Regions from separate parts of the Streptomyces sp. NPDC005784 genome, predicted to be linked through region 1. Evidence: riboswitches for the same ligand, from Rfam matches in the RefSeq annotation. Region 1 holds a riboswitch; each other region holds the start of a gene.

Region 1 (10,029 bases):
GTAGTCGGGCGAGTCCAGCGGGGTCTCGCGGACCTTGGCGATGGCGGCCTCGAAACCGGACGGCTCATAGGGTGAGCTGAGGTTGAGCGGGCCGTTCGGGCCGAAGTGCGCGGTGAGGGTCTGCGCCGCGGAGTCGCGCCCGGTGGTGCCGTACAGCGAGAACGTCAGGTCCTTGGCGAAGAACGGCGTGGCCCAGTTCTTGTCGATCTTGATGGTGACGGTGATGCCGACCTTCGCCAACTGAGCCTGGACGATCTCGGCTTGGGGGTCCTCGGCCGGGATGACCAGGTTGAGCTTGAGGCCGCCCGCCTTGTAACCGGCCTCGCCCAGCAGCTTCTTCGCCTTGGCCGGGTCGTAGGCGTATGCGTTCGCCGACTGCGGGTCGAAGGCTACGTACCCCTTGGGGAAGGGCTGGTTGGTCACGGAGCCGTAGCCGAAGGTCAGCTTGTCGACGAACTCCTGACGGTTGATCGCGTAGCGGACTGCGTCGACGACCTTGTCGTTGTCGAACGGCGCCTTGTTGGTGTTGAGGCTGAGGTTGGCGGCGTTGAAGCCGGGCTGCACGAAGACGTCGAGTCCGGCCTTCTTGGCGGCGTCGGCCTGACTGGGCGCTATGTCCGCGAAGTTGTAGACGCCGGTCTGGAGGCCGGAGACCACGGTGGAGGCGTCGGGGGCGGAGGTCAGTTCGACGTCGTCGATGTGGATGTTCTTGGCGTCCCAGTAGTCCGGGTTCTTCTTGAGGACGGCCTTGGTGCCCGGGACGAGCTGCGTGACGGTGAACGGGCCGGCGCCGACCGGGCTCTGGTCCAGCTTCTCGGGGGAGGCGGCCGCCTTGGGGCTGGCGATCTGCAGGACGCGCTCGCCGAGCAGTTGGGGGATCTGGTAGTCGACCTGGCTGAGGTGGATCACCGCGTCCAGGCCCTGGGCGTCCACCGACTTGATCGAGGTCAGGTCGCCGAAGAGAGCCGAGTTCTTCTGCTTCTGGGCCCGTTCGATCGCTGCCTTCACGGCGGCGGCGTCGACGGGCGCACCGTCGCTGAACTTCAGGTGGGGGCGCAGATGGAAGGTGATCACATCACCCTTGGCGTTGTACTCCCAGCTCTTGGCCAGGTCGGGGACGGCTTTTCCGTTCTCGTCCGTGCGCGTCAACGAGGCGTACACCAGGGCGAGTTCACGGAACTGGGCCGAGCTGCCGCTGACGACCGGGTCCCAGTGGGCGGGGAAGTAGGAGGAGGTCCACTTGAGTGCGGCACCGCCGGTGGCCGACGAGGCCTCGCCGCCGCAGGCACCGAGCGCGGGGACGAGCACGGTGGCAAGGGCGGTCCCCAGGGCGGCGGCGCGCAGCCGGTCGGAACGGAAGGTAGCGGTGTGGGTGCGGAGCGTGAGGCGTCCGGGCATCGGTTTTCTTTCTGCGAAGGCTCCCGCCCGCGCCGGGGCGGCGGAAGGAGAGCAAGGGCGGAACGCCCCGCCGACGGACGCCGCGCAGGCCGGGGACGGGCATGCCCGCGTGGGCTTCGATGCGCACGTGGGCATGCCGCGCTCAGGGCAGGAGGCGGCGGATCGCGGGGAGAGCCGGGAGGTGAAGGGGGCGGAGGCGACGAAACGCTGAGAGGGCGGCGCGCGATGACGGGGGCCGGGCGGCGGAACGGTGCATGGCCGGTGCCGGAGGGGCGGGCGTCAGGCGCCTGGGGGCCGCGGTTGGCGGGCGGTCAGCGACAGAGAGCGCTGCAGGTGCGCCGCAGGTCCACGTAGCGGCACACCACGCCGGGGTGCGTCGTGAGCATGGTGCACATCCTGGGGCCGGTTCTCGGCGGCTGTCAATGGACACCAATTGGTGTCTCATTGGGCGGGACGGACCTGACGGCTGGTCAGCGGGCCGCCGGGGAAGGGCGGGAGCACCGCCACCGGCAACGCCCCGCAACTGCTCAGGAGCCGGTCTCGGCAGGACACGGGCACAGCGGCCACCGCCCACGCCCTGACCACTGCTCAGAAACCCGTCAGGGCACGGCAGGAGCGCCTCGGCCACCGGCCGGGTGCACGGCGGCCTCCTCCGGATGCAGCCACAAGGGGCCGTTGCCGGTCTCGACGCGCACGGCGTCCGGGGGAGGCCACGGACCGTCGGTCAGCAGCTCGCGCTCCGGGTCGGTCAGGCTGCGGTACCGCGCGAGGGCATCCGAGGCGGCCGGCCTCACGGGTTCCGTCGGCAGCCCGGGGCTCAACTCCTCGATCGCCGACGCGTACTCCTCGTACGGCCGCCAGCCGGGTACGACACGACACCCCGCGGGAGCGCGGACCAGCAGGGTCGGCAGCGCGTAGCGGTACGCGCCGTCGGCGGTCTCCTTGGCGGCGCCGGGATGAGGCGACCCGCCGCGCACCGAGAGCACCTCGGGGACCGGTCGGCGCGCCTCGGCACGGTCGGCGCGCACCGCTTCCAGTACGGCGGCCAGCAGTTCACGGTCGAGGCCGGGTACACCCCGTACCGCGGACTCGGCCAGCGCCACGGTGTCAGCCGGCTCCCCGAGCACGAAGACACTCTCCCGCAGCCGCCGCAGCACCCGTTCGGCCACCTCGTCGCCCTGCCGCTCGGCGGCCTTGGCGACCAGCGAGGACGGCCATGAACTCGCCGCGACCCGGCTCAGCCGTCGTGCCCGCGGCGCCCGTGTGTGGGCGCTGATGTCCTCGACGTAGCGCGTGTACCAGGCGGTCTCCGCCGCCGGATCGGGCGGCGGGTCGTCGTCGTGGTCGAAGAGGACGCAGTACGTGCGGCGCCAGTGGACCCGGCCCCCCAGCGCGGCGCGGAGCCGGCGGAACACCGGCTCCGATCCCCAGGCCCAGGGACACAGCGGATCGGTGTACTCCACCACCTCCACCTCCACCTCCACCGCGGGCCGGTCCGGCGGGCGGGTCACGCGGCTCCCTTCCGGTGCAACTGTTCGGCCGCCTCGGCGGGCAGCAGCGTGGCAAGGGTCGTCCCGCCCAGAACCGCCGCGGCATCCGCCTCGATACGACGCCACACCCCCGGCAGCCCGGAGGCGGGACCCGGGTAGTCGAGCCCGGCCAGCGGCTCGCCCCGCAGGGTGATCAACTCGCCGTCCACGGCGCGTACGACGTCCAGCAGCGTGATCTGGTCGGCGGGCCGGCCCAGCCAGTACCCGCCCTCGCAGCCCCGCTGGCTGCGCACCAGGCCGGCCCGGCGCAACTCGCCCACCACCGACTTCAGAAACCGGAACGGGACGTGCTGCGAGGAGGCTATGGCTTCGCAAGTGAGCGGGCGGGCGGGTTCGCGGGCGAGCTCCAGCAGGGCCCGGGTGGCGTAGTCCGCCTTCGCGGAGATATGCATGCGCTCATGATGCCCGACACGCTGTCCGCCGACAGGGCTTCCACAGCTTCCCCGCATACATTGCGGGAACATTGCCGCAGGTGAAGGGCAATGGACACCTCTTGACATCCTTTTCCGGGCCGCTCTAGCGTCCCCAACCATGAGCGAGCCGTTGACCACCCCCGGCGAAGGTTTCCACCCCCATCTCCCGGATGCCGAAGGGCAGTCCGAACGCCCCCTGCGCACCCGCCTGCACCACATCCGCGCCGACGCTCTCGACGGCGACACGGCGCAGAGCGGAGGCATGCGCAGATTCGCCGCCGTCAGCGGCACCACCGTCGGGTCCGAGAAGCTGTGGATGGGCCAGACCCACGTCGCCCCCTCCACCGCCTCGTCGGACCACCACCACGGAGCGTCCGAGACCGCCATCTATGTGGTGAGCGGACACCCCGAGTTCGTCTTCCTCGACGACTCGGGTGCACAGCCCGAGGAAGTACGTCTGCGCACCTCACCCGGTGACTACATCTTCGTGCCGCCGTTCGTGCCGCACCGCGAGGAGAACCCGGACCCCTCCGACGAGGCCGTCGTCGTCATCGCCCGCAGCACCCAGGAGGCGATCGTGGTCAACCTGCCTCAGCTGTACGTGCTGCGGCCGGGGGAGGAAGGACCGGGGGAGGAAGCCTGACGGGCCAGGCCGTTCGGCCGCGCGTCACGGCGAAGCGGCTCGCCACCGACCCGGGGTACCCGGTGGCGTACCGCACTCCGCACCCGCTCGGGGGCGCACTCCGCACCCGCGCGGGGGCCACGACGCTCGGTGGGTACCGTAGCGAAAAGATCGTCGTGACCTGCGAAATTCGCCGGCCCCCGGAAGGAACCAACGAGATCATGCGCGTCATCGTGGCCCTGGGCCTGACGGAGGCTCTCGGATGAACGGCACCGAGGCACCCGGCGCCGAGGAAGCCGTCCTGCTGAACACCGGCGGACGGGCCGCCCACCTCACCCTCAACCGGCCGAAGGCCCTGAACGCCCTGAACCACGCGATGGTGCGCCTGATCGACCAAGCCCTCGCAGTCTGGGAACACGACCCGGCCGTCGAGACGGTGGTCATCACCGGCGCCGGAGAACGCGGACTGTGCGCGGGTGGCGACATCCGCGTCGTCCACGACGACGCGCGCGACGGGGACGGAACCGCGTCCGCCGCGTTCTGGCGCGACGAGTACCACCTCAACGCCCGCATCGCCCGCTACCCCAAGCCGTACGTCGCGGTCATGGACGGCATCGTCATGGGCGGCGGCGTCGGCCTCTCCGCGCACGGCAGCGTCCGGGTCGTCACCGAGCGCTCACGCATCGCCATGCCCGAGACCGGAATCGGCTTCGTCCCCGACGTCGGCGGCACCCATCTGCTCGCCCGCGCCCCGGGTGAACTGGGCACCCATCTCGCCCTGACGGGTGCCTCGATCGGCGCAGGCGACGCTCTGTTGTGCGGCCTCGCCGACCACTACCTGCCGTCCTCGTCGCTCCGGCAGTTCGTTTCCGACCTCGCGGCTCTCCCGGTACAAGAGGCTCTGGCCCGTCATGTGCAGCCGTCGCCTGCGGCCGAGCTCGCGGAGCGGCGGGAGTGGATCGACGCCTGCTATGCGGCCGACACGGTCGAGGAGATCATCCAGCGACTGCTCGCGGTCGGCGATCCGGCGGCGAAGGAGACGGCGGAGATCCTCCTCGGCAACTCGCCCACCGCGTTGAAGGTCACGCTGGCCGCCCTGCGTCGCGCCCGGCGGCTCGGTTCGCTGGAGCGCGTTCTGGACCAGGAGTACCGCGTCTCCTGCGCCGCCCTCTCCGCCCCCGACCTGGTCGAGGGCATCCGAGCCCAGATCGTCGACAAGGACCGCGACCCGCACTGGTCCCCGGCCACCCTCGCCGAAGTCACCGACGCCGACGTCGAGCGCTTCTTCGTCTCCCTCGGCGAGCGTGAACTCGGGCTCGCCGACCCGGGCACGGCGATCCAGAGGGACTGAGGCCGGCGAGCGGGCGCGGCGCCTTCACCCGACCCGGGCACTCGGCCCGCGGAACCCGTCCCGCGGGCCGAGTGCGCACCGAACTCCGCCCGCGGACAGCCGAGTTGTACGACGCGAACGTCGAACCTCGTACGTCGCCCACGGCCGAACGCGGGGGAGCCACCCGGCACTTCTTCGGGCATCGTCCGAAACGGCACCGGTGACCCGCCGTTCACAGAGGACCCGCCACCTGGGACGAGAGGAAGATCACCCCACGTGGCGCGGTCTTGGCCAGGTAGTCACCACGCGGTACGGTCGGTCCGATATTGATGACGTCAAGACGGAAGCCGGTGGAAATCCGGCACGGTCGCGCCACTGTGAGCGAGACGCCCCAGCCACGCTGGGCGCCGCGTGAGTCAGACCCGTAGGCGTCATCCTGTGCACCACCGAGATGGGACGCGAACTCCCGAGGAGGTCCTGCCATGGCGCAGACCGTCGCTCAGCCGACAGCCACCACCCCCGCACTTCCCGCCACGCTGCCGCTGAAGGCGATAGCTCCCTGGGCGGTCTTCTTCGGCATCCTGATGCTGGTCCTGCTGTACTTCGTCGGCGCCGAACAGGGCGCCACCTCCGTCGTCTCCGGCGAGGACGTCCACGAGTGGGTGCACGACGCCCGCCACCTGCTCGGTTTCCCCTGCCACTGACGCGAGGGACGACACACGCCCATGAACTCCGCAACGGTAAGAAACCTGCTCGTGCGAGGCATGCTCGCAGGTCTCGCGGCCGGTGTACTCGCCCTGGTCGTCGCCTACTTGCTCGGTGAACCGACCGTCGACAGCGCGATCGGCTTCGAGGAGCATCACGCTCCCGCGCACGGGCACGAGGTCGAACTCGTCTCCCGCAGCCTCCAGTCCACCGCCGGCCTCGCCACCGGTGTCCTGATCTACGGCATCTCCTTCGGCGGCATCGCCGCGCTCGCCTACTGCTTCGCACTCGGCCGTGTGGGCCGCTTCGGCCCGCGCGCGACCGCGCTCCTGCTGTCCGGGACCGCGCTCCTCGCCGTGTACGTCGTGCCGTTCCTGAAGTACCCGGCCAATCCCCCGTCGGTCGGCGACCCCGACACCATCGGCAAGCGGACCACGCTGTACTTCCTGATGATGGTCCTCAGCGTGCTCCTGGCGATCGGCGCCACCATCCTCGGCAAGCGCCTCGCGCCCAGCCTGGGCACCTGGTACGCCACCGTCGCCGCGGTGGCCGCCTTCGCCGTCGCGATCGGCCTGGCCTACGAGTTCCTGCCCGTGATCAACGAGGTGCCCGGGGACTTCCCGGCCACCCTGCTGTGGCGGTTCAGGCTCTCCGCCCTGGCCATCCAGGCCACCCTGTGGGGCGGATTCGGCCTGGTCTTCGGCGAGTTGGCCGAGCGCATGCTCAACCCCCGGCCCGCGACGGTCCCGTCCGGGCGATCGGTTCCGGCCGCGAACTGAATCCTTCGGGACACAAGAGGGCCCCTCGGAACCATCCGGGGGGCTCTCTCGCGTTTCACGGACACCGACATCACAGGGCCAGGGGCGTGTGCCTTCCGGCGGCCACGGAACCGACCGACGGGACCGAACCGCCGAGGCGAGGAGTGGAGACCCGAGTGGGCAGACATACCCAGCCACGCCACATCACGCTCGGTCGTCGCGAATCGGTCGCGCTGTCGCGCTGACCGTCCGGGAATGCGGGCAACTGATCGCCGGCCGAGAGCAGATCGGCGGCCAGAGTGCCGGTGGATCACCCTGCAGGATCGGCAGGTGTCCCTAGGGCTGTGGAGACATGCCCACGGCCGGACTCACGGACGGCCGGCTTCCTGCCGGACCGCTTCCGCCTCCGGGCCGGGCTCGGCTCTGCGGCGTTCCTGGATGTGGGCGTAGGCCATGAGGCCGAACAGGACGACGAGCAGCACGGCCGACGAGCCGGCGGTTCCGAGGTCGAGTCCGCCCTTGGCGAGCGGCTTGGTGAGGAAGTCACCGGCCGTGGCGCCCAGCGGGCGGGTGAGGACGAAGGCGATCCAGAACAGCAGGACGTTCGACGCCGCCGGAACCTTCATCAGCGCGACGAGTACCGCCAGAAGTCCCGTGACGAGCAGCGCCCCGCCCAGGTAGCCGAGGCCGGAGCTGTCGGAGAGGAAGTCCCCCATCGACGTACCGAGCGTGTTGGAGACGAGGATCGCCGACCAGAACAGCGCCTCGCCGCGGAAGGTGACGATGTCTCGGATCTGGAACGTCATCCCGCTCAGTCTCCAGGCGAGGAAGATCGCAAGGAGGATCGAGATCAGGATGGCGGCGCCTTCGGGATAGCCGAGACCGAGGCCCTGTGGCCCCCAGCCGAGAGACTTGGCGCCGCCCGAGAGGTACTTGGCGCTGGCGTCGCGGTTCATGAAGTCGGACGTCGTGGTGCCGGCCATGCTGGTCGACAGGATCACGGTCCAGTAGAAGAACGGGTTGTACCGACGTGACCTGAGCTGGACGACCAGCGTCACGACGAAGAGCAGGAACAGGGCGATCGTGGTCACGAAGTAGCCGAGTTTGAGGGTCTGGGCGAACAGGTCGCCCGCCGTCTCACCCAGGGTCGTCGCGGCGATCTTCATGATCCAGAACGCCAGAGTAACCTCCGGCAGCTTCTTCATCACGGATTTCGTCATCAAAAGCGTGCTCCTGCGGTGTGTGGGGGATTTGATCACTGTTGAACCTTGGCAAGGCCAACCTGAACGCATCCTGAACGCGCGCGGCATGAGTATTGACGTACTGCGCCCGCGGTGATCTCGCTCTGGGTCTCGGCACCGTCTGCACCTCGCTCGGCAGTAACCGCCCATCCGGCTTGAGGACCCCGCGTGGGAAACGGCGGAGGGTCAAGGAGCGTGGGCGCACCGGATGGCTTCCGGTTCCACGAAGTACGGCGGCCGGGCGCGCCGTGTTCATGACGTGCGGCGTGGCTCGACTCGATCCGCCGGGTCGCCGAGGAGGAGGCGCGCGGACATCGAGCGGCTCTCCGACCGCCTCGGCGGATGGGGACACCAGCACCTTCGTCCCGCATCCGGTGGCCGGTTGAACGGCCTCGCGAACTCGGCCTGAACGGAAGGGGAGTGATGAGCCGTCAACAGGGTTGTGGGTGACGGTGGAGCGATCACCCGTGAACGCGAACACGGGCGGTGACCGGGCTGAGCCCCGTCACCGCCCGTGCGGTTCAACTGCCTTCGCCCCGTCACCGCCCGTGCGGTTCAACTGCCGTCGCCCCGCCACCGCCTGTGCGGTTCAACTGCCTTCGCCCCGTCACCGCCCGTGCGGTTCAACTGCCTTCGCCCTGCCTCCGCCCGAGCCGCCGGCTCAGCGGCCTTCGCCGCCGAACACCTTCAGAATGCGCTCCGCCGCGAGCGTGGCCGTCAACCCGCCCTCCCGTACCTGCCGTTCGAGGTCGGGGGCGATGGCCCGTACGGCCTGATCGTTGTGCAGGCGGCCGAGGAGTTCGTCGCGGACCATCGTCCACGTCCAGTCGACCTGCTGGTCACGGCGCTTGGCGGCGAGACGGCCGGTCGAGTCGAGAAGGGTGCGGTGCTGTTCCAGGCGATCCCAGACGGTGTCCAGACCTGCCGACTCGCGGGCGCTGCAACTCAGCACCGGAGGCGTCCAGGCCGCGTCCCTGCCGTGCATCAGCCGCAGGGCGCCCGCCAGTTCACGCGCGGCGGACTGGGCGTCGCGTGCGTGCGGGCCGTCCGCCTTGTTGACGGCGATCACGTCGGCCAGCTCCAGGACACCCTTCTTGATGCCCTGCAACTGGTCCCCGGTGCGCGCCAGCGTCAACAGGAGGAAGGAGTCCACCATGTTCGCGACCGCGGTCTCCGACTGGCCCACCCCGACCGTCTCCACCAGCACCACGTCGTAGCCGGCGGCTTCCATCACCACGATCGACTCGCGGGTCGCCTTGGCCACCCCGCCGAGCGTGCCCGCGGTGGGGGAGGGGCGGATGAAGGCCGCCGGGTCCACGGCGAGGCGCTCCATACGGGTCTTGTCGCCGAGGATCGAGCCGCCGGTACGGCTGGAGGACGGGTCGACGGCGAGCACCGCGACCCGGTACCCCAGCGAGGTCAGCATGGTGCCGAACGCGTCGATGAACGTCGACTTGCCCACGCCCGGCACCCCGCTGATGCCGATCCGCCGTGCCTTCCCGCTGTGCGGGAGCAGCTCGGTCAGCAACTCCTGCGCCAGCGCCCGGTGCTGGGGCCGGGTGGACTCGACGAGCGTGATGGCGCGGGCGACGAGCGCCCGCTTCCCGCCGAGTACACCCTTGACATAGGTGTCGAGTTCGATCACAGGGCGTGCCCGAGGTCGGCAGAGAGCCGCTGGACGAGGTCGTACGCCGCGTCCGGGATCACCGTCCCCGGCGGGAACACGGCCGCCGCGCCCATATCCAGCAGGGTCGGCACGTCCTGCGGCGGGATCACCCCGCCGACCACGATCATGATGTCCTCGCGGCCCTCCGCCGCCAGTTCCTCGCGCAGCGCCGGTACGAGGGTGAGGTGCCCGGCAGCCAGCGACGAGACGCCCACGATGTGCACGTCCGCCTCCACCGCCTGGCGGGCGACCTCGCCCGGCGTCTGGAACAGCGGGCCGACGTCGACGTCGAAGCCGAGGTCGGCGAACGCGGTCGCGATCACCTTCTGGCCGCGGTCGTGACCGT
Region 2 (10,029 bases), on a different contig from region 1:
GCCGCACGACCTCGACGCGCTGGTCTGGCTCCCGCGAGGCCGCTACCTCGACGGTCAGCCCGAACCGGTCGAGCAACTGCGGCCGCAGCTCACCCTCTTCGGGGTTCATCGTCCCGACGAGCAGGAACCGCGCCGCATGCCGTACGGAGACACCCTCGCGCTCGACGTACGAGGCGCCCATCGCGGCGGCGTCCAGCAGCAGGTCGACCAAGTGGTCGTGCAGCAGGTTCACTTCGTCGACGTAGAGGATCCCGCGGTGGGCGTCGGCCAGCAGACCCGGCTCGAACGCCTTCACGCCCTCCGCGAGCGCCCGCTCGATGTCGAGCGCGCCCACCAGCCGGTCCTCGGACGCCCCGACGGGCAACTCGACCATACGGGCGGGGCGTTGCGTGCCGGTCGCCGCCTCGTGCGGCCCGTCCGGGCACGCGGGGTCGGCGGCGGCCGGGTCGCACGAGAATCGGCACCCGGGAACGACGGCGACCTCCGGCAGCAGCGCCGAAAGGGCACGCACCGCGGTGCTCTTGGCGGTGCCCTTCTCGCCGCGCACGAGGACTCCGCCGACCGCCGGACTGACGGCGTTCAGCAACAGCGCGAGCCTCAGGTCGTCCTGGCCGACCACCGCCGTGAACGGGAACGGGGTACTCACTGGTCGTCGCCCTCCAAGTCGCCTTCGAGCTCCAGATAGGTGGCGCGGAGCCGCTCCAGCGTCTCCGCGTCGGGTTCAGCCCACAGCCCGCGGTCGGCGGCTTCGAGGAGCCGCTCGGTGATGCCCCGCAGCGCCCAGGGGTTGGACTTGCGCATGAACTCCTGGTTCTCCGGCGAGAACACGTACTCGGACGCCAACTTCTCGTACATCCAGTCGTCCACGACCCCGGCCGTGGCGTCGTAGCCGAAGAGGTAGTCGACGGTCGCCGCCATCTCGAAGGCGCCCTTGTAGCCGTGGCGGCGCATCGCGGCCATCCAGCGCGGGTTGACCACCCGGGCGCGGAACACGCGGTGCGTCTCCTCGCCCAGCGTGCGCGTCTTCACCTGGTCCGGTACGGCGGAGTCGCCCACGTACGCCTCGGGGCTGGCCCCCGTCAGATGCCGCACCATGGCGACCATGCCGCCGTGATACTGGAAGTAGTCGTCGGCGTCGACGAGGTCGTGCTCGCGGGTGTCGACGTTCTTCGCCGCGACCGCGATGCGCTTGAACGCGGTCTCCATGTCCCCGCGCGCAGCGCGCCCGTCGAGCCCGCGTCCGTAGGCGTAGCCGCCCCACACCGCGTACACCTCGGCGAGGTCGGCGTCCGAGCGCCAGTTGCGGGCGTCGATCAGCGGCAGCAGACCGGCACCGTACGCGCCCGGCTTGGAGCCGAAGATACGGGCGGTCGCGCGCCGCCGGTCGCCGTGCTCGGCCGTGTCCTCGTCGGCGTGCTTGCGCACGTAGTTCCGGTCGGCGGGCTCGGCCAGCTCCGCGACCGCGCGCACCGCGTCGTCGAGCAGACCCACGACGTGCGGGAACGCGTCCCGGAAGAAGCCCGAGATACGGACCGTGACGTCGATGCGCGGGCGGCCGAGCTCGGCGAGCGGGACGACCTCGAAGCCGGTCACGCGCCGCGACGCGTCGTCCCACACCGGGCGGCAGCCGAGCAGCGCGAGGATCTCCGCGATGTCGTCGCCCTGGGTGCGCATCGCGGACGTGCCCCAGACGGTCAGTCCGACGGACGTCGGGTAGGCGCCCGTGTCCTGCAGATACCGCTGGACGAGGGAGTCCGCGAGGGACTGGCCGACCTCCCAACTGAGCCTGGAAGGAATGGCCTTGGGGTCGACCGAGTAGAAGTTGCGGCCGGTCGGCAGGACGTTGACGAGCCCGCGCGTCGGTGAACCCGACGGACCGGCCGGCACGTAACCGCCGTTCAGCGCCTTGAGGATGTGCCCGATCTCGTCCGTCGTCCGGGCGAGCCGCGGCACGACCTCACGGCAGGCGAACCCCAGCACCGCGACGGCGTCGGGGAGTTCGACGCCGAGTACCTCGCGCACGAGCGCCGGGACGGCGGCCGGGTCCCAGCCGCGCTCCTCCAGGCCCAGCGCCGCCCGGCGGCACAACTGCTCCAGCAGGTCGATCGCGTCGGCGGCCGAACGGGCCGGGCCCTCGACCAGGTCCGTCAGCTCGACGGGCGCCTTCACCGGAGCGCCCGGCTCGGCGAGCAACTCCTTCTCCACCAGGCCGAAGTGCTCGGCGAGAGCGGCGCGCAGGCCGGGCAGCGCGTTCGCCGTGCCGCCCCACACCTGCGAGGCGCGCAGCACGGCGAGCACGAGGTTCACCCGCGGCTCGGCCTCCGGACCGCCGCCCAGGATGTGCAGTCCGTCGCGGATCTGCACGTCCTTGATCTCGCACAGATAGCCGTCGATGTGCATGACGAAGGAGTCGAAGTCGCCGTCGTCCGGCTGCTCGTCGACGTGCAGGTCGTGGTGGAGCTCGGCCGCCTTGACCAGCGTCCAGATCTGCGCGCGGACCGCCGGGGCCTTCGTCGGGTCCAGGTCGGAGACGAGCGCGTACTCGTCGAGGAGCTGCTCCAGCTTCGCGAGGTCCCCGTAGGTGTCCGCGCGCGCCATCGGCGGTACGAGGTGGTCGACGACGGTGGCGTGCCCGCGCCGCTTGGCCTGCGTGCCCTCACCGGGGTCGTTGACGATGAACGGGTAGACCAGGGGGAGTTCGCCGAGGACGGCGTCGGGCGCGCAGCCGCCGCTGAGCCCGAGTCCCTTGCCCGGCAGCCACTCCATCGTGCCGTGCTTGCCCATGTGCACGACGGCGTCGGCGCCGAAGCTGTTCTCCAGCCAGCGGTAGGCCGCCATGTAGTGGTGCGACGGCGGCATGTCCGGGTCGTGGTAGATGGCGATCGGGTTCTCGCCGAAGCCGCGCGGCGGCTGGATCATCACCACGACGTTCCCGAACTGCAGGCAGGCCAGCACGATGTCGTCGCCGTCGACGTAGAGCGAGCCCGGCGGCTCGCCCCAGGCCTCCAGCATGCCCTCGAGCAGCTTGGGGTCGAGCGTCTCGAACCAGGCCCGGTAGTCGGCGAGCGGCACGCGCGCCGGAGCGGCGGCGAGCTGCTCCTCCGTCAGCCACTCGACGTCGTGACCGCCGGCCGCGATGAGCCGGTGGATCAACTCGTCGCCGTTGTCGGGGTATTCGGTGAGGGCGTAGCCCGCGTCCCGGAGCGCGTCGAGGACCCGTACGGCGGAGGCGGGCGTGTCGAGGCCGACCGCGTTGCCGACCCGCGAGTGCTTGGTCGGGTAGGCGGTGAAGACGATCCCGAGCTTTTTCTCCGCGTTCGGCTTGTGCTTCAACAGGGCGTGCCGCAGGGCGATTCCGGCGACCCGCGCGGCCCGCTCGGGGTCGGCGACGTACACCGGGACGTCGTCCGGACCCTGTTCCTTGAAGGAGAACGGCACGGTGACGATCCGGCCGTCGAACTCCGGGATCGCGACCTGCATCGCCGCGTCCATGGGGGACAAGGCCGCGTCCGACGCCTCCCAGGCACTCTTCGACGAGGTCAGGCAGAGCCCCTGCAGCACCGGGATGTCGAGGTCGGCGAGGGCCCCGATGTCCCAGGCCTCCTCGTCGCCGCCCGCGGACGCCTCCGAGGCGTGGGTACCGCCCGCCGCGAGGACGGTGGCGACGAGCGTGTCGGCCCGGCCCAGGATCTCGTACAGGCCCGGGTCGGCACCGCGCAGCGAACCGCAGTACACGGCAAGGGCGTTGGCGCCGCGCGCCTCGATCGCGTCGCACAGCGTGTCCACGAACGCGGTGTTCCCGGACAGTTCGTGGGCCCGGTAGAACAGCACACCGACGGTCGGCCGGCCCTCGACGAAGGCGCGCTCGCCGTGGACGCCGAACTCCGCGCTCTTGTGCGGCTCCTCGAAGCCCTCACCCGTCAGCAGCACGGTGTCCGAGAGGAACCGGGCCAGCTCGGCCAGGTTGGCCGGGCCGCCCTCGACGAGATAGCGCAGCGCCTCCGCCACCACCCCCGCGGGCACCGACGACTCGGCCATCAGCTCGGCGTCCGGGACGGACTCGCCGCCGAGCAGCACGGTCGGGATACCGGACGCCTTCAGAAAGGCCAGCCCGTCCTCCCAGGCCCGCTTGCCACCCAGCAGCCGTACGACGGCCACGTCCGCGCCCTCGACGAGCGCGGGGAGTTCGCCCGCGACGTCCACCCGGGTCGGATTGCCGATCCGGTAGGCGGTTCCGCCGGCGCGGGCGGCCAGCAGATCCGTGTCGGCGGTCGACAACAACAACACTGTGCTCATTCGGGTGCTCCCGGTGGAATGAAGGGCAGTCCTTGCGGCGCGCCGGACTCGATGAGCCGCCACAGCGCGTCCGTGTCCGCGTGTTCCTCGATCAGGTCGCCGAGCCGGTCCAGCTGCTCCTCGCGCAGCGCCGCGAACGACGTGTCGCCCGCCGGTACGAAGCGGCGGCCCGCGGCGGCGGCCACCTCGCGCAGAAAGGCCCGCCGGAATCCGTCCGACTCAAGTGATCCGTGCCAGTGCGTGCCCCAGACGGAGCCGACCCGGCACCCGTCCAGGCTGTTTCCGTCGTCATCGCGCATGAACGCGTCGCCGCCGCTCACGTCGGCGACACCGTGGTGGATCTCGTACCCCTCGACCCGCTCGCCGAGGGCCTTGCCGACCGGCCGCGTCAGCGTCTTCTCGCGCGCGAACCGCACACGTACGGGCAGGAGTCCGAGCCCTTCGACCTGACCGGCGCGCGACTCGACCTCGTCCTCGATGTGCTGTCCGAGGATCTGGTAGCCGCCGCAGATGCCGAGCACGGGACGGCCCTCGGCGGCCCGGCGCGCGATCGCGTCCGCGAGGCCGCGCTCACGCAGCCATGCCAGTGCCTTCACCGTGCCCCGGGTTCCGGGCACGATGACGAGATCCGCGTCGGCCAGTTCCTCGGCCCGGTCCACGAACCGCACGACGACGCCCGGTTCGGCGGCCAGCGCGTCCACGTCGGTGAAGTTGGACATCAGCGGGATCGCGCACACGGCGACCCGCAATATGTCCTCGCCGACGGGGGAGGAGACGGCCGACTCGCGGACGGCCCCGCGCAGCGAGACCCGCAGTCCGTCCTCCTCGTCGATGCCCAGACCGTGCTGGAAGGGCAGGACGCCGTAGGTGCGCCGCCCGGTGAGGCCGTGCAGCATGTCGAGGCCGGGCTCCAGCAGGCTGACGTCTCCGCGGAACTTGTTGACGAGGAACCCGGCGACGAGCGCCTGGTCCTCGGCGGACAGCAGTGCGACCGTCCCGAAGAACGAGGCGAACACACCGCCCCGGTCGATGTCACCGACGACGAGCACGGGAAGTCCCGCGTTCCGCGCCACCCCCATGTTCACGATGTCGGTGCGCCGCAGATTGATCTCGGCCGGACTGCCGGCTCCCTCACAGATCACCGCGTCATACGTGCCCCGCAACTGGGCCAGACAGTCGAGGACGGTCCCGAGGAGTGCTTCCTGACGCCCTCCGCGCAGCCTTTCACCGGGGGACCCGGCACCCGACAGCGGCTCCGCCGAGGGCCCGGAGGTCCCGAAGAACCCGCGCGCGCTCATCTCGCCCACCGGCCTGCCCATCAGGACGACCTGACTGGTGCGGTCGCTGCCCGGCTTGAGCAGCACGGGATTCATCAGCGCGGTCGGCTCCACCCGGGCGGCCTGCGCCTGCATGGCCTGTGCCCGCCCGATCTCGGCGCCCTCGCGCGTCACGAACGAGTTGAGGGACATGTTCTGCGCCTTGAAGGGCGCGACCTTGACGCCCTGGCGCACCAGCCACCGGCAGATCCCGGCGGTCACGACGCTCTTGCCCGCGTCGGAGGTGGTCCCGGCGATCAGCAGCCCGCCGCTCATGCGGTGCGCCCCTTCCTGTTGAGCGGAACCGTGAGCAGAACCCGTCCGGCGGCGCTCACGCCGAGCGCGAGCCAGCCGACGCGCCGGGAGAGCCGTACGGCCCGCTCGATGTCGTGGGTGTGGACGGCGCGCCCCGCGTCATTGAGCACGGGCCGGTGCTCGATGCGTCCCCCGTACGACAGGGTGCCGCCGAGCCGTACGCCGAGCGCGCCCGCGAACGAGGCCTCCACGGGCCCGGCGTTGGGGCTCGGATGGTTGCGGGCGTCCGCGCGCCAGGCCCGCACGGCGCCCCGCGGGTCGGGCCCGGCCGCGGCCGCGAGGACGGCGGTCAGCCGGGCGCCCGGCCAGCCGGCGACGTCGTCGAGCCGGGCGGAGGCCCAGCCGTAGCGCCGGTACCGGGGGGACTTGTGCCCGACCATGGCGTCGAGCGTGTTCACGGCGCGGAAGGCGACGAGTCCGGGCACCCCGGCGACGGCGCCCCAGACCAGAGCGCCCACGACGGCGTCGGAGGTGTTCTCGGCGACGGACTCGACGACAGCCCGGGCGATCCCGTCGGCGTCGAGCGCCTGCGGATCGCGGCCGCACAGATGCGGCAGCCGCTCCCGGGCCGTGTCGATGTCACCGGCCGCGAGCGCGCCGGCGATCGCCCGCGCCTCACGGCCGAGGGAGGTGCCTCCGACGACGGCCCAGGTGGCGGCGGCGGTCAGCGCGACGGAAGCGGTACGGGAGGTGCGTACGGAACGGCTCGTGAGCGCGGCGAGTCCGGTGGCACCGCCCACGCAGACAGCCGTGTGCAGCGCGCCCCACCCGCGGTGGTCACGCCACAGTGTCCGCTCCACGGCCGCGGCGGCCCGCCCGAACGCGGCGACCGGATGCCCCCGGCGGGGATCGCCGAGCAGCAGGTCGCCGAGGAGGCCGGCGGCGGCGCCGTACGCGAAGACGCGATCGGCACGCACGGGGTCAGCCCGCGATGGGGTGGAGTGGAACCCTCGTACTCAGCGGAACGGGAAACGGGCAGCCGCGCATGGCGATATGTCCTCACTCAGGGTGTCCACGCCCTGGTTCGACGAGACCGGCGGTGAGAGTTCCTGGCTCCCGGGGAGTTTCTTCCCCGATGACAGTGGCGGGACCGCGCCGGATTCGCACCGGCTTCCTCTCATGCCGCCGTACTTGGCTCCGGCAGTCCACCACGGGGTGAGAACGGCCGTCAACTGGCTGTTGACCTGCGGAGGGACAGTGTGCGCAGGCCCACATACGCGTGGGGTGCGGGACGGTGATCCGTCCCGCACCCCACGCGCGGTACTGCTCGGCGCAACCCTGTTCCGGGCCGCTTGTGCCGGGTTACTTGGTGATGATCAGGGAGATGCCGTACGCCACCGCCGCGGCGCAGGCCGCGAAGCAGACGTAGGCGCCGGTGGCCGCCGCGACCGCGGAACCGCCCTGGGCCGACTCCTTCTTGGAGAGGCCGGCGACACCGAGGGTGAAGAGGGCGACGAGGGCCACGGTCACTCCGAGGCTGACCCCGAAGACGGAACCGAGGGCTGACCAGTCGATGTTCATGCTGTTTCTTCCTTCGGTTCTCAGGCCACGGGGGACGGCGCCGACGGGTTCGCCGTGGGCTCGGCGGGAGCCGGGATGGTGGCCGTGAGGTTCTCGGTCACGGTGCCGGCCGGGGGCGGGGTGACGGCGGCGATGGCCGTGGTCACCACACCGGCGGGCTCCTCGGAGCCGTTCACGTTGGTGTGGTCGATGACCTCGCGGCGCGAGCGGCGCCAGATCGCGAAGCTGGATCCGACCAGGAAGACGGCGACGAGGGCGGTGCCCCAGACACCGAAACCGGTCACCCACTCGGCGAGCGCGCCGACCAGGGCGGCGGCGGGCAGCGTGAGGACCCAGGCGACGACCATCCGCTTGGCGGTGGACCAGCGGACCACACCGCCCTTGCGGCCGAGGCCCGCGCCCATCACGGAGCCGGAGACCGAGTGCGTGGTGGAGAGCGAGAAGCCGATGTGCGAGGAGGCCAGGATGACCGTGGCCGCGCTGGTCTGGGCGGCGAAGCCCTGCTGCGGCTGGAGGTCGGTCAGGCCCTTGCCCATCGTGCGGATGATGCGCCAGCCGCCCAGGTAGGTGCCCAGCGCGATGGCGAGACCGGCGGAGAGGATGACCCAGACCGGCGGGTCGGAGTCGGGAGCGACGGCGCCACCGGCGACCAGGGCCAGGGTGATGATGCCCATCGTCTTCTGCGCGTCGTTGGTGCCGTGGGCAAGCGAGACCAGGCCCGCGGAGGCTATCTGGCCGGCGCGGTACCCCTTCTTGGTGGCCTTGGTGTCGGCGTCACCACTGAGCTTGTACGACAGTCGCGTCGCGAACATCGCGGCCAGGCCGGCGACGATCGGGGCAGCGACGGCGGGCAGAAGCACCTTGCCGACCAGGACGTCCCCGTGCACCGCGCCGGTACCGGCGGAGGCGATGGTCGCGCCGACCAGGCCGCCCATGAGGGCGTGCGAGGAGCTGGACGGAAGTCCGACGAGCCACGTCACCAGGTTCCAGAGGATCGCGCCGACGAGCGCGGCGAAGATCACCTCTGGCTTGATGCCGGATTCATCGACGAGGCCCTTGGAGATCGTGTTGGCGACCTCCACCGAGAGGAAGGCGCCGACAAGGTTGAGGGCGGCGGACATGGCCACCGCGACCTTGGGCTTGAGAGCGCCGGTCGAGATGGTGGTGGCCATCGCGTTGGCGGTGTCGTGGAAACCGTTCGTGAAATCGAACACGAGAGCGGTGACGATCACGATTCCGAGGAGGAGCGTGATGTGTTCCATTTACCCAGGCTTCTGTTGGACGTCAGTGGCAGGTGGACCGTAGGCAACCTGGATGAACGGAAGATGAACTGGGGCGGACGTCATGGTGTCTCAAATGGCGAATCACTCCTCCGCTTGTGTCGAGAGGTGATCGCCTGAGTTCGAACGGATGCGGAATATCGGGCTCCGATTGGGTGGCTACCCCAGGGCGAGCCGCTTGAGTCGAGTGGCGGATCCGTTGAAGAGATTCTGGTCACCCGGCAGGCTGCCGCTGTTGTCGTACTGCCAGAAGGTCCACGCGGACCACCCGGCGGGCAGTGCTCCGGTGTCCGACGAGCCGTAGCGGGCCAGCCACAGCGTGTGATCCGCGGCAAATGTCCGGCTGGAGCCGGTGCAGGTGTTCCACCAGTGCGTTGTGGTGTAGATCACAGGCCGACGCCCGGTCTCCCGGCGGATCTCGTCACTGAAGGCCTTGATCCAGTTCACCATTCCGACCCTGCTCAGGCCGTAGCACTTGCGCTTGCCGTACGGGTTGTACTCGATGTCCAGCGCGGGCGGCAGCGTCCAGCCGTCCGCGTGCCAGGCCCCGCCGTTGTGTACGAAGTACGCGGCCTGCGCGGCGCCGGAGGACTTGTCGGGCACTGCGAAGTGGTAGGCGCCGCGAAGGATGCCGGCGTCGCGCGCGCCGTCGTACTGCCGGGCGAAGTAGGGGTTGCGGTAGGTGGTGGACTCGGTCGCCTTCACATAGACGAACCGCGCGCCCTTCGCCTTCGCGCTCCGCCAGTCCACGTTCTTCTGGTGAGAGGAGACGTCGTGCCCCATGGTGTTGCCCGCGGCCTCGGCCGGGAGCGCGGTCAGGGTGGTGCCCCCCAAGGTGAGCGTCGCCGCGAGGGCGGTCGCGGCGACGCGGGCACGACGACGGAACGGTTGGTGATCACGGGCCACATTTCCCCCCGGAAATGGCGACGTGTGCGACAAATCCCCCAGAGGCTACGGGAAGATCCGGCGCCGCCCGTCGGCCCCCGGCCATTCGTCGGTGGGGGCGATATATGCCCATACGCGCCCTTACGGAGGCTCGGCTTCCGCTCTAAGCTGCGCCCGCCCGGGATGCGTCGGCCGCCGCGCCTGGCAGGATCGCGTCATGACGGAGCGGCACCGGGACTCACGGGACGGGCGGGAGGATCCACGGATGGCGGACGAGCGCGACGAGCGGGACGAGTCGGCCGCGCGGGACGCGCGGGACGCCCTTCGACAGGCCTGGGACGAACTCGTCGCGACGGCCCGCCGGACGGTCACCGACGGGCTGGTCGTCGGTACGTCGGGCAACGTCTCCGTCCGCG
Region 3 (10,029 bases), on a different contig from region 1:
GCGGGAAGACGCCCATGTCCCAGATGACGGAGAGGGTCGTGAGCATCACGATGATCGGCTTGAGGATCGGCAGCGTGACATGGCGGAAGACGCCCCAGGCGCCCGCGCCGTCGAGCCGTGCCGCCTCCTCCAGCTCGGCGGGCACCTGGGTGAGTCCCGCGCTGAGGGTGATGACGACGAACGGCACCGCGCCCCACACGACCAGGAGCATGATCACGCTCAGGCCCTGCGCTCCGCTCGCGAACCAGTTGTGGCCGATCATGTCGACGCCGGGGAGCTTGCTGAGCAGCGCGTTGAAGACGCCGTAGTCGGAGTCGAAGAGCCACTTGAAGACCGTGGTGGCCACGATGATGGGCATGCCCCAACTGGCCACCAGCACGATGTTGATGAGGGTCTTCACCCAGCCGGAGACCCGCTGGAGGAGCAGCGCGATCAGCATGCCGAGGACCATCGTGAAGACGACGGCCCCGCCGGCGAACAGGACGGTCCGGACGACCACCGCCCAGAACTCGCTGTCCGAGAGCACGTTGGCGAAGTTGTCGAAGCCGACCGACTCGGCCGGCTGGAAACCCCACAGCTGGGACTGCCCGAACTTCTGGAAGGAGAGCGTGACCAGGCGCACCAGCGGATAGCCGAGGACCAGCGCGAGGATCAGCAGGCACGGGGCGAGCAGGGCCCAGGGCGTCGCCGCCGCACCCGAGGTCCGCTTGGTGCGTGGCGCCTCGGCGACGGCCGGTGGCGGTGCCTGCCGCGGTGGCGGCACCTTGGCGGGGGTGGTCGTGTCTGCGGCACTCATCGCGCGCTCCTCAGCGGTCCCTCAGGTCGTACGAAAGCGAAGGGCCCGCACGGCCGGGCGCCACGGGGCGAGCCCCGGGCCGGGCCGTACGGGAGGCAGGGCCCCGCCCCTCCGTGAAGGAGGACCGGCGGGGCCCTGCTCTCAGGTCACTTGGTGTTGATGACCTTGTCGATCGCGGCGTCCGCTTCCTTCGCGGCGTCCGCGACCGACTTCTTGCCGGTGCCGATGTTCTGCAGCATGGTCTGCAGGACCTGGGCCTTCTCGACCTGGCCCCAGCCCGGCGCCATCGGGACGAACCAGCTGGACTCGGCCGCGGTGGCCGGGACGACCGTCGCCGGGTCGTTCTTCAGGGTGGCGAGGTCGGTCTTGTTGTTGGGCAGGTTGCCCTTGGCCATCAGGCCCTTCTGGCCGGTGGCGCCGGTGAACGCGTTGATCCACTCGGCGGCGACGGCCTGCGCCTTCGACTTCACCGGGACGGCGAGGTCGGAGCCGCCCAGGAAGACGGGGAGGTTCTTGCCGGACGGGCCGGGCATCACGAAGTTCTCGAGGTTGCCCTTGAGCTTGCCGGTCTTGTCGCTCTTCGGGTCCTCGGCGGTCGCGCCCTCCCAGGCGGCACCGAAGATCATGCCGGACTTGCCCTGGCCGTAGACGATGTAACGGTCGGACTCGTCCTTGGTCTTGTCGCCGTGCATGTACTTGTCGACGACGTTCTTGAACTCGGTGAGGCCCTTGACCGACTCGGGCGAGGAGAGGTTGGCCTTCCACTGGCCGCCCTCCTCCTTCGCGATGGAGCCGCCCGCGTCGTAGACGAAGGACATGGCCGCGTACCAGTCGCGGGTGGGCTGGTACCAGGCGCTGAACTTGCCGCCCTCCTTCTTCTGGATCTTGTCCAGGTCGGAGGTGAGCTCCTGGTACGTCTTCGGCGGGGTCTTCACGCCGGCCGAGGCGGCGACGTCCTTGCGCCAGTTGCCGACGCGGCCTCCGGCGTAGTACGGCACGCCGTAGGTCTTGCCGTCGTAGGTGACGGAGGTCTTGAGGCCGTCCAGCCAGCCGTCCGAGTTCTCGAACTTCGAGGCGTCGAGGGGAGCGAAGGCGCCCTTGACCATGTAGCCGAGCATCTCGCTGTTGCCCATCTCGACCACGTCCGGCACCTTGTCGGTGGCGAGGACCGCGTCGAGCTTGGTGTTCTTGTCCGGCCAGCCGTAGTACTCGTGCTTGATCTTGATGCCGGGGTGCTTCGCCTTGATCGCCGTGTCGGCCGCCGTGACCAGCTCGGGCCAGTTGTTCTGCGCGTCGACCGTGAGCCAGACCGTCAGCTCCTTGGCGTCCGCGCCCTTGTCCGACCCCCCGGACTTGTTGTCGTTCCCGCACGCCGCGACGGAGAAGATCATGCCCGCGATACCGATCGCGGCTATCAGCTTGCGCTTCACGCCACCCTCCTCAGGGATGCCACAAACCCCCCTGCTCCCCGCGGTGACATACGCCGTGTACCGCCCGTGGGGCCGGGACTGGACCAATGGTGTAGACCAGTACCGGGAGCTTGGCCTAGACCTAGAGGGGTGTCAAGGGTGTGTAAGCCCGTCCAGTCGTCCGTTATGGGACCTACATATGCAAGGACCTTTAAGTAGGTAAGTGGCATAAATAGCGGGCCCGTTCACCGCCTGCGGAGAGAACCATCCCTGGCCTGCGGGTGAACCATCCACGGGCCGTCCGCGCGGCCGTCCCCGCCGCCGCCGGTACCACCGTCTGCGCGTGATGGACTAGACCAACGGGTACGCCGACGGTATATAGAGGGGATCACGGAGCGTGCGGGGAACACTCGCACGGAAAGCCGTGCCACGATGTGAGCCGTGGCCGTCGATATGTCGGTCGCTTCGGCATCCGGAGCCGGGAAGGCAGAGCATGAGCACCGACGTCAGCAGTGCGGAGAACGAGGGTGGGGCGCCCATCCGTACCGCGCGCGTGCCCAAGTACTACCGCCTCAAGAAGCACCTGCTCGACATGACGGAGACACTGCCGCCCGGTACGCCGGTACCGCCCGAGCGGACCCTCGCCGCCGAGTTCGACACCTCGCGCACCACGGTGCGGCAGGCCCTTCAGGAACTGGTCGTCGAGGGGCGTCTCGAACGCATCCAGGGCAAGGGCACCTTCGTCGCCAAGCCGAAGGTCTCCCAGGCGCTCCAACTGACCTCGTACACCGAGGACATGCGGGCCCAGGGCCTCGAACCGACCTCGCAGCTGCTGGACATCGGCTACATCACGGCGGACGAGAGCCTCGCCGGCCTTCTCGACATCTCGGCCGGCGGCCGGGTGCTGCGCATCGAGCGGCTTCGCCTCGCGAGCGGCGAGCCGATGGCCATCGAGACGACCCATCTCTCCGCCAAGCGCTTCCCCGCCCTGCGCAGGTCGCTCGTCAAGTACACCTCTCTCTACACCGCGCTCGCCGAGGTGTACGACGTCCACCTCGCCGAGGCCGAGGAGACCATCGAGACCTCGCTGGCGACCCCGCGCGAGGCCGGACTGCTCGGCACCGACGTGGGCCTGCCCATGCTGATGCTCTCCCGCCACTCGATCGACCGGCAGGGCGAGCCGGTGGAATGGGTGCGGTCGGTGTACCGGGGCGACCGGTACAAGTTCGTCGCCCGCCTCAAGCGCCCGCAGGACTGAGCCGTATGGCGTAACGCGCGGGTACGGGACACACGGTCCCGTGGCCGCGCGTCGCGCCGCACGGCGGGGCGGGCCCGGACGGACCGTCAGGCGCCGTACCGGCCCGAGGGGTTCCCCGCCTGCTGAGGGCGCCGGGCGCACCGACACGAACCCTCCACACCCGCCGTCCGAGCAGGGGTTCCGCAAAGCGGAACCATCCCCTAGATTGCCTGCGCGTTACCCAGGTGATCGATGAGGGGACGGAGTCGCCCTATGTCAGACCTGCCCGAAGTGAAACCACCGGTGGTGACACCGGTACGTGTGGTGATCGCCCTCTGTCTGATCGCGCCCTTCGTGGCGATGCTGTGGGTCGGCTCCTACACGAAGACCGACCCGGCGTTCATCGGCATCCCGTTCTTCTACTGGTACCAGATCATGTGGGTACCCCTCTCCACGGCGCTGACCGTGACCGCGTACGTGCTGTGGCGGCGTGACGAGCGGGCCCGCACTGCCGCTTCCGCCTCCCCCTCCGCCGCCGCGAAGGGAGGTACCGGAGCATGAACGACGGTGTGAACGGCGTCGCCCTCGGCGTCTTCGTCTTCTTCTTCCTGGCCGTCACGGTCATGGGCTTCCTGGCCGCGCGCTGGCGCAGAGCCGCCGACGAGCACAGCCTCGACGAATGGGGCCTGGGCGGGCGGTCCTTCGGCACCTGGGTGACCTGGTTCCTGCTCGGCGGCGACCTCTACACGGCGTACACCTTCGTCGCCGTACCCGCGGCGATCTACGCGGCGGGCGCTGCCGGCTTCTTCGCCGTGCCGTACACGATCCTGGTCTACCCGCTGATCTTCACGTTCCTGCCCCGCCTGTGGTCGGTCTCCCACAAGCACGGCTATGTGACGACCTCTGACTTCGTGCGCGGCCGATTCGGCTCCAAGAGCCTGTCCCTCGCCGTGGCCGTCACCGGCATCCTGGCCACCATGCCGTACATCGCGCTCCAACTGGTCGGCATCCAGGCCGTGCTCGACGTGATGGGCGTGGGCGGCGGCGACAGCACCAACTGGTTCGTCAAGGACCTGCCGCTCCTCATCGCCTTCGGCGTGCTGGCCGCGTACACCTACTCCTCGGGTCTGCGGGCCCCCGCCCTGATCGCGTTCGTGAAGGACACGCTGATCTACATCGTGATCGCGGTGGCCATCATCTACATCCCGATCAAGCTGGGCGGCTTCGACGAGATCTTCAAGGCGGCGAGCGCCAAGTACACGGCCGCGGGGGCCGGCGGACTCGTCCCCGCCGAGGCGGGCCAGTGGACGTACGCCACCCTCGCGCTCGGCTCGGCGCTGGCCCTGTTCATGTATCCGCACTCGGTCACCGCGACGCTGTCCGGCCGCAGCCGGCAGGTGATCCGCCGCAACACCACGATCCTGCCGCTGTACTCGCTGATGCTGGGCCTGCTCGCCCTGCTCGGGTTCATGGCGATCGCGGCCGGCGTGAAGGTCACCAACGGCCAGCTCGCCATCCCCCAGCTCTTCGAGAACATGTTCCCCGACTGGTTCGCGGGCGTGGCCTTCGCCGCCATCGGCATCGGCGCGCTCGTCCCGGCGGCCATCATGTCGATCGCGGCCGCGAATCTCTTCACCCGCAACATCTACAAGGACTTCATCAACCCGGCCGCGACCCCGCGGCAGGAGACCAGGGTCTCCAAGCTGGTCTCGCTGCTCGTGAAGGTGGGCGCGCTGGTCTTCGTCCTGACCATGGACAAGACCGTCGCGATCAACTTCCAGCTGCTGGGCGGCATCTGGATCCTGCAGACCTTCCCGTCGCTGGTCGGCGGGCTGTTCACCCGCTGGTTCCACCGCTGGGCGCTGCTGGGCGGCTGGGCGGTCGGCATGCTCTACGGCACGATCGCCGCCTACGGAGTGGCCTCGCCGACCCAGAAGCACTTCGGCGGCAGCTCGAAGGAGATCCCCGGCATCGGGGAGATCGGCTACATCGGCCTGACGGCGTTCGTCCTGAACGTGGCCGTGGCCGTCGTCCTCACCTTCGCCCTCAGGGCGTTCAAGGCCCCGGACGGCATCGACCAGACCTCGCCCGAGGACTACACGGCCGACGCGGGAGACCCTGGGGTCGAGACGGAGCTCCCGCCGGCCACGGCGGACGCGAGCCACTAGCGACAGCTCTCCACGACGGGCCGCCGGACGAAACCCGGCGGCCCGTCGCCGTGCCGGTCGGGCACACTCGCCCGCATGGACATCGTCATCAGGCGGGCGCGGCCCGAGGAGTACCCCACCGTCGGTGAGATCGCGGCGCGGGCCTATCTCGGAGACGGGCTGCTCGACTTCGGGGAGAGCGACGCGTACCTGGAGAAACTGCGGGACGTCGCGGGGCGCGCGGCCGTCGCCGATGTACTGGTCGCCGTCGAGGGGGACCGGGTGCTCGGCAGTGTGACCTTCGTGGCGGACGGCAGCCCCATGGCGGACTTCGCCCGCGCCGGGGAGGCCGAGCTCCGGATGCTCGCGGTCGCGCGCGAGGCACGGGGCCGGGGCGCGGGGGAAGCCCTCGTGCGCGCCTGCGTCGAGCGGGCACGGGCCGTGGAGGGCTGTATCCGCGTCGTGCTGTCCACCCAGGGCTCCATGCACAGCGCCCACCGCGTGTACGAGCGCCTGGGCTTCACCCGCACCCCCGACCGCGACTGGAACCCGCTTCCGGAGCTCGACGACATCCGGCTGCTCACCTACGAGTTGACGATCCAGCACGCTCCGTAGCGCTCGCGGACACCGACCCGACACAACATGTGGGGGCACTCCCGGAGCCCGGCACAAGATGTATGCTCATGGTCGCTGTCGCCGCAGGGGAATCCGGTGCGAATCCGGAACTGTCCCGCAACGGTGTACCTGTGCGTGTTCGCCTATCCGCGTGCCCGCACTCGCGTCAGTCCGAGGACCTGTCGACAGCGCGCCCCGGCCGTCCGGCCCGGGTGCCGACGACGTCCGGGCCTCGCGGAAATGGGCCGGTGGACGCGGTGCGCTGCTGCCCAGAAGCGCTCCCGTGTGCCCCGTTCCTCCCCGCCGGGCCCCGTGCCGAGCGAGGGAGATCCCCACGTGACCATCGCGCCAGCCGATCCGGCTTCAGTGACCGCGCCGCAGGCCCGGGTGGAGACCGACGGTCCCGGAACCGCGCTGCTGCGGACCCTGACCGATCTCACCGCCGACCTCACCGACGCCGACCCCGGCCGGGTCGCCGCCGCGGCGCTGCGCGGCCGGTCCGCCCTCGCCGACGAGGCCGAGCTGCGCGAACTGGCCACGGAGGCGGCCGCGGGGCTCATCTCCGAGGACCCCGTCTACTCCCGGCTGGCCGCCCGCCTGCTGGCGATCACCATCACCGCGGAGGCCGCCTCGCAGGGCGTCACGACCTTCTCCGAGTCGGTCGCCGTCGGCCACCGCGAGGGGCTGATCGCCGACCGCACGGCCGCGTTCGTCCGGCTGCACACGGCCCGCCTCGACGCGCTCATCGACACCGAAGGCGACGACCGCTTCGGCTACTTCGGGCTGCGCACGCTGCACAGCCGCTATCTGCTCCGGCACCCGATCACCCGCCAGGTCGTCGAGACGCCCCAGCACTTCATGCTCCGGGTGGCCTCCGGTCTCGCCGAGGACGACACGGCCCGCTCCGTGGACGAAGTCGCCGCGCTCTACCGGCTCATGAGCCGCCTCGACTACCTCCCGTCCTCCCCCACGCTCTTCAACTCCGGTACGCGGCACCCCCAGATGTCGTCCTGCTACCTCCTCGACTCCCCGCTGGACGAGCTGGACTCCATCTACGACCGCTACCACCAGGTGGCACGCCTGTCGAAGCACGCGGGCGGCATCGGACTGTCCTACTCCCGCATCCGGTCGCGCGGTTCGCTGATCCGCGGCACCAACGGGCACTCCAACGGCATCGTCCCGTTCCTCAAGACGCTCGACGCCTCGGTCGCCGCGGTGAACCAGGGCGGCCGGCGCAAGGGCGCGGCAGCGGTCTACCTGGAGACCTGGCACTCCGACATCGAGGAATTCCTGGAGCTGCGCGACAACACCGGTGAGGACGCCCGGCGTACGCACAACCTGAACCTCGCGCACTGGATCCCGGACGAGTTCATGCGCCGGGTGAACGAGGACGGCGTCTGGTCGCTGTTCTCCCCCTCCGACGTGCCGGAGCTGGTCGACCTGTGGGGCGATGCGTTCGACGCCGCGTACCGCAAGGCCGAGGAGTCGGGTCTCGCCAAGAAGACCATCCCGGCCCGCGACCTGTACGGCCGCATGATGCGTACCCTCGCGCAGACCGGCAACGGCTGGATGACCTTCAAGGACGCCGCCAACCGCACCGCCAACCAGACGGCGGAGCCCGGCCACACCGTCCACTCCTCGAACCTGTGCACCGAGATCCTGGAGGTCACGGACGACGGGGAGACGGCGGTCTGCAACCTGGGCTCGGTCAACCTGGGCGCGTTCGTCGTCGGCGACGACATCGACTGGGAGCGCCTCGACGAGACCGTGCGCACCGCGGTCACCTTCCTCGACCGTGTCGTGGACATCAACTTCTACCCGACCGAGCAGGCGGGCCGCTCCAACGCCAAGTGGCGTCCGGTCGGCCTCGGCGCGATGGGCCTCCAGGACGTCTTCTTCAAGCTGCGGCTGCCCTTCGACTCGCCCGAGGCCCGCGCCCTGTCCACCCGGATCGCCGAGCGCATCATGCTCGCCTCCTACGAGGCCTCCGCGGACCTCGCCGAGCGCAACGGCCCCCTCCCTGCCTGGGAGAAGACCCGTACGGCCCGCGGAGTACTGCACCCGGACCACTTCGACGTCGAGCTGAACTGGCCGGAGCGCTGGGCGGCGCTGCGGCAGCGGATCGCGGCGGTCGGCATGCGCAACTCGCTGCTCCTCGCCATCGCGCCGACCGCCACCATCGCGTCCATCGCGGGCGTGTACGAGTGCATCGAGCCGCAGGTGTCGAACCTGTTCAAGCGCGAGACGCTCTCCGGCGAGTTCCTCCAGGTCAACTCCTACCTGGTGGCCGAGCTGAAGAAGCTCGGCGTGTGGGACGCGCAGACCCGTGAGGCGCTGCGCGAGTCCAGCGGCTCGGTGCAGGGCTTCACCTGGGTCCCGCAGGACGTCCGCGACCTGTACCGCACGGCGTGGGAGATCCCGCAGCGCGGCCTGATCGACATGGCCGCCGCCCGGACCCCGTTCCTGGACCAGGCCCAGTCGCTGAACCTGTTCCTGGAGACGCCGACCATCGGCAAGCTCTCCTCGATGTACTCGTACGCCTGGAAGTCGGGCCTGAAGACGACGTACTACCTGCGTTCCCGCCCGGCGACGCGCATCGCCCGCGCGGCCCAGGCCCAGGCGCAGCCCGAGAAGACCATCCCCGTGCAGCAGGTGGCCGACCCCGACGCCGTCGCCTGCTCCCTTGAGAACCCCGAGTCCTGCGAGGCCTGCCAGTAATGAGCGACACGAACACCGAGAAGGCCGCGTCCGACAAGAACCTTCTCGACCCGGGCTTCGAACTCACCCTGCGTCCCATGCGCTACCCGGACTTCTACGAGCGCTACCGGGACGCCATCAAGAACACCTGGACCGTCGAGGAGGTCGACCTCCACTCGGACGTCGCCGACCTCGCGAAGCTGACGCCGGGTGAGCAGCACATGATCGGCCGGCTGGTCGCGTTCTTCGCGACGGGCGACTCGATCGTGGCGAACAACCTGGTGCTGACGCTGTACAAGCACATCAACTCCCCCGAGGCACGGCTCTACTTGAGCCGTCAGCTCTTCGAGGAGGCCGTGCACGTCCAGTTCTATCTGACGCTGCTCGACACCTATCTGCCCAACCCGGACGACCGCACGGCGGCCTTCGCGGCCGTCGAGAGCATCCCCTCCATCCGCGAGAAGGCGCAGTTCTGCTTCAAGTGGATGGACTCGGTGGAGAAGCTGGACCGGCTGGAGACCCAGGCCGACCGCCGCCGCTTCCTGCTGAACCTCATCTGCTTCGCGGCATGCATCGAGGGGCTCTTCTTCTACGGCGCCTTCGCGTACGTCTACTGGTTCCGCAGCCGGGGCCTGCTGCACGGCCTGGCGACGGGCACCAACTGGGTTTTCCGGGACGAGACGATGCACATGAGCTTCGCCTTCGAGGTCGTCGACACCGTCCGCAAGGAGGAGCCGGAACTCTTCGACGACCGGCTCCAGGAGCAGGTGACCGACATGCTGCGCGAGGCCGTCGAGGCCGAGCTGCAGTTCGGGCGCGACCTGTGCGGCGAGGGTCTGCCGGGCATGAACACCGACTCGATGCGGCAGTACCTGGAGTGCGTCGCCGACCAGCGCCTGGTGCGCCTCGGACTGGCGCCGGTCTACGGCTCGGAGAACCCGTTCTCCTTCATGGAGCTCCAGGGTGTCCAGGAGCTGACCAACTTCTTCGAGCGCCGGCCGTCGGCGTACCAAGTGGCGGTGGAGGGCACGGTCGACTTCGACGAGGACTTCTGACCGGTCCGAGTGTTCTGACCGGTTCGAGTGTTCTGATGTTCTGAGTTCTGATGTTCTGAATGTTCGTCAGCGA

Evidence for each region. Region 1 has a riboswitch for cobalamin ahead of ACFYR3_RS15795 (CbtB-domain containing protein). Riboswitches for the same ligand answer to the same signal wherever they lie in the genome.
Region 2: another riboswitch for cobalamin. It lies ahead of ACFYR3_RS00385 (cobalamin biosynthesis protein); the one in region 1 lies ahead of ACFYR3_RS15795 (CbtB-domain containing protein).
Region 3: another riboswitch for cobalamin. It lies ahead of ACFYR3_RS21935 (ribonucleoside-diphosphate reductase subunit alpha); the one in region 1 lies ahead of ACFYR3_RS15795 (CbtB-domain containing protein).

The regions. Positions count from the first base shown of each region.
Region 1 is NZ_JBIAIQ010000008.1:45,022-55,050, reverse strand. Features, by position in the region: gene ACFYR3_RS15820 (ABC transporter substrate-binding protein) at 1-1,398, opposite strand, end outside; gene ACFYR3_RS15815 (DsbA family protein) at 1,998-2,909, opposite strand; gene ACFYR3_RS15810 (Rrf2 family transcriptional regulator) at 2,906-3,340, opposite strand; gene ACFYR3_RS15805 (cupin domain-containing protein) at 3,480-4,004, shown strand; gene ACFYR3_RS15800 (enoyl-CoA hydratase/isomerase family protein) at 4,246-5,334, shown strand; cobalamin riboswitch at 5,609-5,755, shown strand; gene ACFYR3_RS15795 (CbtB-domain containing protein) at 5,796-6,017, shown strand; gene ACFYR3_RS15790 (CbtA family protein) at 6,039-6,797, shown strand; gene ACFYR3_RS15785 (hypothetical protein) at 7,145-7,996, opposite strand; gene meaB (methylmalonyl Co-A mutase-associated GTPase MeaB) at 8,679-9,662, opposite strand; gene scpA (methylmalonyl-CoA mutase) at 9,659-10,029, opposite strand, start outside.
Region 2 is NZ_JBIAIQ010000001.1:79,972-90,000, reverse strand. Features, by position in the region: gene ACFYR3_RS00400 (putative cobaltochelatase) at 1-646, opposite strand, end outside; gene cobN (cobaltochelatase subunit CobN) at 643-4,296, opposite strand; gene ACFYR3_RS00390 (cobyric acid synthase) at 4,293-5,888, opposite strand; gene ACFYR3_RS00385 (cobalamin biosynthesis protein) at 5,885-6,844, opposite strand; cobalamin riboswitch at 6,950-7,093, opposite strand; gene ACFYR3_RS00380 (hypothetical protein) at 7,230-7,448, opposite strand; gene ACFYR3_RS00375 (inorganic phosphate transporter) at 7,469-8,710, opposite strand; gene ACFYR3_RS00370 (lysozyme) at 8,888-9,634, opposite strand; gene ACFYR3_RS00365 (class II aldolase/adducin family protein) at 9,831-10,029, shown strand, end outside.
Region 3 is NZ_JBIAIQ010000013.1:115,296-125,324, reverse strand. Features, by position in the region: gene ACFYR3_RS21965 (sugar ABC transporter permease) at 1-796, opposite strand, end outside; gene ACFYR3_RS21960 (extracellular solute-binding protein) at 943-2,226, opposite strand; gene ACFYR3_RS21955 (GntR family transcriptional regulator) at 2,699-3,463, shown strand; gene ACFYR3_RS21950 (DUF3311 domain-containing protein) at 3,716-4,003, shown strand; gene mctP (monocarboxylate uptake permease MctP) at 4,000-5,610, shown strand; gene ACFYR3_RS21940 (GNAT family N-acetyltransferase) at 5,686-6,204, shown strand; cobalamin riboswitch at 6,257-6,406, shown strand; gene ACFYR3_RS21935 (ribonucleoside-diphosphate reductase subunit alpha) at 6,541-8,922, shown strand; gene ACFYR3_RS21930 (ribonucleotide-diphosphate reductase subunit beta) at 8,922-9,956, shown strand.